3 regions of the Pseudomonas sp. NPDC087336 genome follow, and region 1 is predicted to be linked to each of the others. Evidence: riboswitches for the same ligand, from Rfam matches in the RefSeq annotation. Region 1 holds a riboswitch; each other region holds the start of a gene.
What was found. Region 1 has a riboswitch for cobalamin ahead of cobO (cob(I)yrinic acid a,c-diamide adenosyltransferase). Riboswitches for the same ligand answer to the same signal wherever they lie in the genome.
Positions count from the first base shown of each region.

Region 2: another riboswitch for cobalamin. It lies ahead of ACIO0C_RS11455 (ABC transporter substrate-binding protein); the one in region 1 lies ahead of cobO (cob(I)yrinic acid a,c-diamide adenosyltransferase).
Region 3: another riboswitch for cobalamin. It lies ahead of cobW (cobalamin biosynthesis protein CobW); the one in region 1 lies ahead of cobO (cob(I)yrinic acid a,c-diamide adenosyltransferase).

Region 1 covers NZ_JBIUYA010000044.1:18,720-20,978, reverse strand. Annotated here, with positions in the region: gene ACIO0C_RS28700 (cobyrinate a,c-diamide synthase) at 1-803, opposite strand, end outside; gene cobO (cob(I)yrinic acid a,c-diamide adenosyltransferase) at 800-1,411, opposite strand; cobalamin riboswitch at 1,494-1,728, opposite strand; gene ACIO0C_RS28690 (hypothetical protein) at 1,880-2,259, shown strand, end outside.
Region 2 covers NZ_JBIUYA010000009.1:114,044-116,302, forward strand. Annotated here, with positions in the region: gene ACIO0C_RS11450 (FecCD family ABC transporter permease) at 1-270, opposite strand, end outside; gene ACIO0C_RS11455 (ABC transporter substrate-binding protein) at 267-1,280, opposite strand; cobalamin riboswitch at 1,426-1,621, opposite strand; gene ACIO0C_RS11460 (DUF1624 domain-containing protein) at 1,668-2,259, opposite strand, start outside.
Region 3 covers NZ_JBIUYA010000005.1:233,823-236,081, reverse strand. Annotated here, with positions in the region: gene cobN (cobaltochelatase subunit CobN) at 1-270, opposite strand, end outside; gene cobW (cobalamin biosynthesis protein CobW) at 274-1,335, opposite strand; cobalamin riboswitch at 1,434-1,646, opposite strand; cobalamin riboswitch at 1,773-1,998, shown strand; gene ACIO0C_RS07395 (CbtB-domain containing protein) at 2,120-2,259, shown strand, end outside.

The DNA.
Region 1 (2,259 bases):
CGCAGTTCGGCGCCCATCGCCCGCAGCAAATCGAGGCTGGCGCCATAGGTAAAGGCAAACGCTTCGTCACGGGCCACGGCAATGCGCACGCCAGCCAGCAAGGGGTCAACCGCCAGCACATCGGGCGCGGCGAACTCCACCGCCGGCGGGAGCGCGACTTCACAACTGCTGGCCAGGGCGTCGGCCGCCGCATCGAGGCGCACATCCAGGTCATTCAACTCGCTGGCCTGCACCAGGCCCAGGTGTCGACTCGGCAATTCGATCCCGGTCTCCCGGGACAAGGCGCCGTACCAGCGCAGGCCTTCGGTCAGACTGCCTTCGAGCAGTTGCGCGTGGCGCAAGGTGCCCACACGATTGGCCAGCACGCCGGCAAACGGCAAGTCCGGCTGATAGCGCGCCAGGCCCAGGGCCAGGGCGCCAAAAGTCTGGGCCATGGCGGTGCCGTCGATCACCGCGAGTACCGGCACCTCGAAATGCCGCGCCAGATCGGCGCTGGACGGCGTACCGTCGAACAGCCCCATGACGCCTTCGATCAGGATCAGGTCGGCGTCGCCGGCGGCCTCCCACAACAGGCGGCGACTGTCCTGCTCGCCGACCATCCACATGTCCAGCTGATACACCGGCGCACCGCTGGCGCGTTCGAGGATCATCGGATCGAGAAAGTCCGGGCCGCACTTGAACACGCGAACCTTGCGTCCCTGGTTACGATGCAACCGGGCCAGCGCGGCGGTCACGGTGGTCTTGCCCTGACCGGACGCCGGCGCGGCAATCAGCACCGCCGGGCAATGTCGAGGCTGGTTCACAGCTCGACGCCTTTTTGCGCCTTGATACCGGCCTGGAAGGCGTGCTTGATCATGCCCATTTCGGTGACGGTATCGGCCAGCTCGACCATCTCCGGCTTGGCGCCGCGACCGGTGACCACTACATGCTGCATGGGCGGGCGCGCTTGCAAATCGCTGAGCACCTGATCGAGATCGAGGTAGCCGTGCTTGAGGGCGATGTTCAGTTCGTCCAGCACCACCAGGCCGATCGAAGGATCGCGCAGCAGTTGCTGCGACACTGCCCAGGCCGCTTCGGCAGCGGCGATATCGCGCTGGCGATCCTGGGTCTCCCAGGTGAAGCCCTCGCCCATCACATGAAAACGCACCTGCTCGGGGAAGCGTCGGAAGAACAACTCCTCACCGGTGCTGTTGCGCCCCTTGATGAACTGCACCACGCCGCACTGCATGCCATGCCCCATGGCACGCGCAAGCATGCCGAACGCCGAGCTGCTCTTGCCCTTGCCATTGCCGGACAGCACCAACAGCAAGCCGCATTCGTTCGGCGAATTGGCGATGCGTTCGTCGATCACAGCTTTTTTGCGCAGCATGCGCGCCAGATGACGTTCGTCACGATCAGGGGTATCAGACATGGGGGAGCTCTCCGTTGAGGCAGGATTAACGGCGGGCAGGCACAAGAATAGACGGCAAGAAGCCTGGCATCGCCCACCGTGATGCCGCTTGGATGGATCAGGCCGGTCTCCGGGCTCATGAGCGGCGTGATGCCAGACTGCGCGCCTTCCCGCGTCACAGATCGACGCAGTGGCTTCAGACGCAGTTTTCACTCATTTACCGTTGCGGGGGCAGCGCCGGGATCGCAGGGCTTCATCGAACAAAGCGCTCACTCACCGGCTTCCCTGTTTCACTCTGTCGACCCAAGTCACAGAGCACCTGAAACAAGCGGCGAAGGTTAGAGGGTTGGGGGTGGAGCGTCAATTGAGAACCGGGTGTTGGAACGAATAACTGCCATCCATCCATAAATGACGTCAATCTTGTGTCACACTCGCAGCAGTGATATCAATCTGCCACAACCTCACAACACAAGAACAAGGGTGAGCCCCATGCAAGGCATGATCATCAGCAATCCGAAGCTGGAATTCCTGCGTCCGGTACTGGAACGCTGGTTCGACTGTATCGACCGCTACAACGCCGTGCGCGGCGACAGCGAGACACCCTACTGGCTCGACGAAAAAGCCAACCTGGGCCTGCTATCCGCCGCGGCATGGATGGCCGAAATGATCACACTGCAACAATCGCCCACGCGCAAACAGACCGAAGAAGGCGAACGCAATGGCCGCGCCGATCTGTTTATCGCCACGACCGAAGCACGCGCCTGGCTGCAGACCACCCAACGCTGGCCGCGGGTCAACAGCCTGAACCTGACCCAGGCCCTGCAGGACATCACCGGCGACGCAAAAAAAATCAGCTACGCCAGCGACCT
Region 2 (2,259 bases), on a different contig from region 1:
CGGGTTGCGCAACAGCGATTGCAGGATCACCCCACAGGTCGCCAGGCCCGCCCCGCAAGCTGCCGCCACCAGCGCGCGAGTCAGGCGGTAGTTCCAGACGATGCCCTCGTCGATGGGATCGAGGGCATACCCGGCCGCCCACAGTTTGTTGGCCAGCACCTGGAACACCACACCGGGTTCGATGCGGGTTTCACCGATGGCCACACCGGCAATCACGGCCACAAGCAGGATCACCAGCGCAAGCAGAGTGCGAATCAGCGTCGCGGTCATTTTGGCAGGTCGTAGCTGTTGATGGCCGTTGCCAGCGATTCGAGACCGTCAAAGATTCTCACGCTGGCCTGCATGGCCATGGCGTCGAGAATGATGATGCGGTTGTTTTTCACCGCGTCCATGTTGCGGGTCACGGGATCGCTGCGCAGGAATTGCAGTTTCTGTTGATAGTCATCAGCCGGGAAACGACGGCGATCCATGCGGGCGATGACCAGGAAAGTCGGGTTGGCCTTGGCGATGGTTTCCCAGCCAACGGTTGGCCACTCTTCGTCGGACTGCACCACATTGCGCACGCCCAAGGTACCCAGCATGAAGTCGGGAATGCCCTTGTGCCCGGCAACATAGGGATCGATATCCAGGCTGGCACTGGAAAACCAGACCAGCGCGCTGGTGTGCGTGAGGTCTTTGTCTCGCACCGCGGCAATGGATTTGGCCAGGCTGGCCTGCAGTTGCGCGTTCAGTTGCTGCCCACGCGCCTGCACATCAAAAATCTCCGCCAGCTGGGTGATGCTCTTGTAGAGACTGTCAATGCGAAATGGCTGCAGGCGGGTGCCGTCGGCGCCCACCAGGTTGTCCTTGGACTCGCAGTCCGAGGGCATGAGATAGGTCGCAATCTGCAGTTCGTGAAACTGCTCGCGGGTAGCGACGGCACCTTGCGGGCCGACCATCCACTCAAGCTCGACGGCGACCAGCTCCGGGCGTTTGCCGATCACCGACTCGAAACTCGGCTCGTTATCGGCCAGGCGTTCGATCCTGTCGTTTTGCCCCTTGTACTTGGCCAGCACATCATTGAACCACAGCGAAGTGCCGACCAGTTTGTCACCGAGTCCCAGGGCGAAGAGCATTTCAGTGCCGGCCTGGCCGATCGTCACAGCCCGGGCAGGGGCGTGGGCGAACGTCAGTGTGCTGCCGCAGTTCTCGATCGTCAGCGGGTAATGGGTAGGGGAGGCACAGGTGAGGGCAGAAAGACCCAGGCCTGTGACAAGGGCGAAAAAGCGCGGCAACAGCATGATGCAATCTCCATTTGAACCGTACACGCAGCCAGGGTGCAAGGTCTGGAAAACACATCATCGAGCGCTGCCGAAAAAGCAGCGCAAGGCCGATCACCGAAGTGACACGCGCGCAAAGATGTCCTTCCCGGACACCCCGCCGGTTAGTGATTGTTGCTTGGCCGGCAGGTCTCCTGACTGATGCGTCATGGCATGCTCCAGCCTTCCCGGGAATCGATCCCAGTGGCAGTTCAGGAGCAGGCTCGGCACCTACAGTTGCGGGGGCAGTTCCGTTTGATGCGTTGGCAGCATCTCGGATTCCCTATTATTCCCGTTTGGGAACCGGCGGCGGCATGGTAGTCGATCATGCCGCCCGAGGCGAACCTAAGCTCCGATAAGAAGTCCCGGTCAGAAGTATTTGAGCCAGCCAATATCACGACGACGCGCCTTCAATGCGGCGAACCAGCGCACCGGTGGATACAGCGTTGCCGCCAGGATCACGGCGGTCAGCCACACGGCCCCTATGCCGTCGAAGCCGAAGTAGTCGCCCTGGTTCAGGCCAAACAACGCCACGCTGAGTAGATAAAGCATTTTCAGCACATACAGATGAAGCAGGTAGAAAAACATCGGTGCCGCGCCGAATACCGCCAGGATGCTGATCCATTGGCGCTGCCGGGCCCGCTCGAAGCCAAGCAGCAGCAACAGCCCCACGCCCAGCGTCAGGCACAGGAACAGCAGGGAAGGTGGGTATTTGGTGATGTTGAAAAAACCCATGAGGGTGAGCGTGGTGCTTTCGTGGACCACCCACTGTGCCTCGCCATAACCGTTGACCAGGCGCAGGGCGATGAAACCGACCAATGCGCCGGCCCCGGCCAGCAACAGATGGCGCTGGCGCACGGCGGCCGGGGTTGAGCGTGCGAACCAGGGGCCGATGCAGTAACCCAGTGCGATGACCCCGATCCACGGCAGCACGGGGTAGGAGCTGCGCAGGCGCAAGTGC
Region 3 (2,259 bases), on a different contig from region 1:
GATGCCGCCGTGCAGCGAAATCAGGATGACTTTGGCATGGCTCAGTACTTCGTCGACGTACAGGTCGACCGATGCATGGTTCTGCACCTGCATCGGGTTGGCCAGGCGCACACTCGGGTAGTCGTCGGGCAACTGCTGCGCCGCTTCGGCGAGCAGCGCCAGGCTGGAGTCGCCGCTGCACAGGATCACCAGCTCGGCGGGGGTTTGTCCAAGGTCGGCAATGTTGTCATCCGACACGAATCCGCCGGGCTGGGTCCTGAGCAGGTGCATGGGTTACACGCTGAGCGCGGCGCGCAATTGCGCTTCGAGCATTGCGGCGTCCAGTGCCTGGCCGATCAATACCAGGCGGGTGGTGCGCGCTTCTTCAGCGCCCCACTGGCGGTCGAAATGCTTGTCGAAACGGGTGCCCACGCCCTGGATCAGCAGGCGCATCGGTTTGTTCGGGACCGCGGCGAAACCTTTTACGCGAAGGATGCCGTGCTGCACCACCAGTTGGGTCAGCGCATCCATCAGCAGGCTATCGTCGGATGCCGGCAGTTCGATGGAGATCGAGTCGAAGGCATCGTGGTCGTGATCGTCTTCGCCTTCATGGTGGTGGTCGTGATGGCTGTGGCGGCTGTCGATATGCTCTTCGGAACCAGCACCGAGGCCGATCAGCACGTCCAGCGGCAGGCGACCGCTGCTGGCTTCGATGACTTTCACCGCTGGCGGCAATTCCTCGGCGACTTCCAGGCGCACGCGGGCCAGGTCTTCGGGGCTGATCAGGTCGGCCTTGTTGAGGATCACCAGGTCGGCGCTGGCCAGTTGGTCGGCGAACAGCTCGTGCAGGGGCGATTCGTGGTCCAGGTTCGGGTCGAGTTTGCGCATGGCGTCGACCTGGTCCGGGAACGCGGCGAAGGTGCCAGCCGCAACGGCCGGGCTATCGACCACGGTGATCACCGCATCAACGGTGCAGGCACTGCGGATTTCCGGCCACTGGAAGGCCTGGACCAGAGGTTTGGGCAGGGCCAGGCCGGACGTTTCGATCAGGATGTGGTCGAGGTCGCCGCGACGGGCCACCAGTTCGCGCATCACCGGGAAGAACTCTTCCTGCACGGTACAGCACAGGCAGCCGTTGGCCAACTCGTAGACGCGGCCGTTGGCTTCATCGATGGTGCAACCGATGGAACACTGCTTGAGGATTTCGCCGTCAATGCCCAGTTCGCCGAACTCGTTGACGATCACCGCGATGCGGCGGCCCTGGGCGTTGTCGAGCATGTGCCGCAGCAAGGTGGTCTTGCCCGAGCCGAGGAAGCCGGTGACGATGGTGACGGGGAGTTTGGCCAGTGTTTTCATCGGATGCCCTTTGGCAAGGTGGCGGGCATACGGGACGAGAACCGGCGACGCACAAGCGTGCCGCAAGGGTTCGCCACCGGATCACCCCGCCCGGTTGTAGTGAGAATCTGTATCGAGGCAGGTCTCCTGGCTGACGGCTGGCCAGTCGTTGGACTGGCGGTTACTGCGCCTTCCCGCTCGCGCCATGGCTGGCGCATGCAGTGGCATGGCAGAAACTGAACCGTTCACAGTTGCGGGGGCAGCCGCGGCATTGACCGCGTTCCCTTCTTAGCTTCGACAAACGCCGAAGAACCTCGAAAGCGCAAGGCTACGCATGGTATCGGGGCGGGTCAATGTCTTGTGTCGCCCGGATTAGATCGTTCACGCTCCGCGTGGGAACGATCCAACCCTCAGATGAGAACCCTTGCCAATTGACGCCCTACCCTCGCCCATGCTCTCCTACGCATCTTGTTACGGGTGCCCTTCACAGGGTGAAACGGGAAACCGGTGAATCATGTGCTTTACTTCCAGCCATGTCAGTCCGGTGCTGCCCCCGCAACGGTAAGCGAGCGAAGCGTCAGATCCACTGTGCCAATGCGGCATGGGAAGGTGATGCTGGAAGGTTCAGGCTAACGCCTGAGCCCCTCGTGAGCCCGGAGACCGGCCCGCAACACAAAGTGAACAATACGATCACTTCAATCAACAAACCCGCGGTGGGCGGGCGCTGTTCGGACTTCTGCGCGCTCGGTCGTGCGGGGCTCTGCTTGCGCTCTTATTCCCCGCTGACAGAACAGAGGGAAGCGCCATGTCGATTATCAGCAGCACCGGCCACAGCAATACCGCCAGCACCACCACTACCCTGTCCCAACGCCTGACCGCCGCCGTTTGTGCGTCGATCCTCGGCGCGTGCCTGGTGTATTTCGCCGGTTTCTCGCACATCGAAGC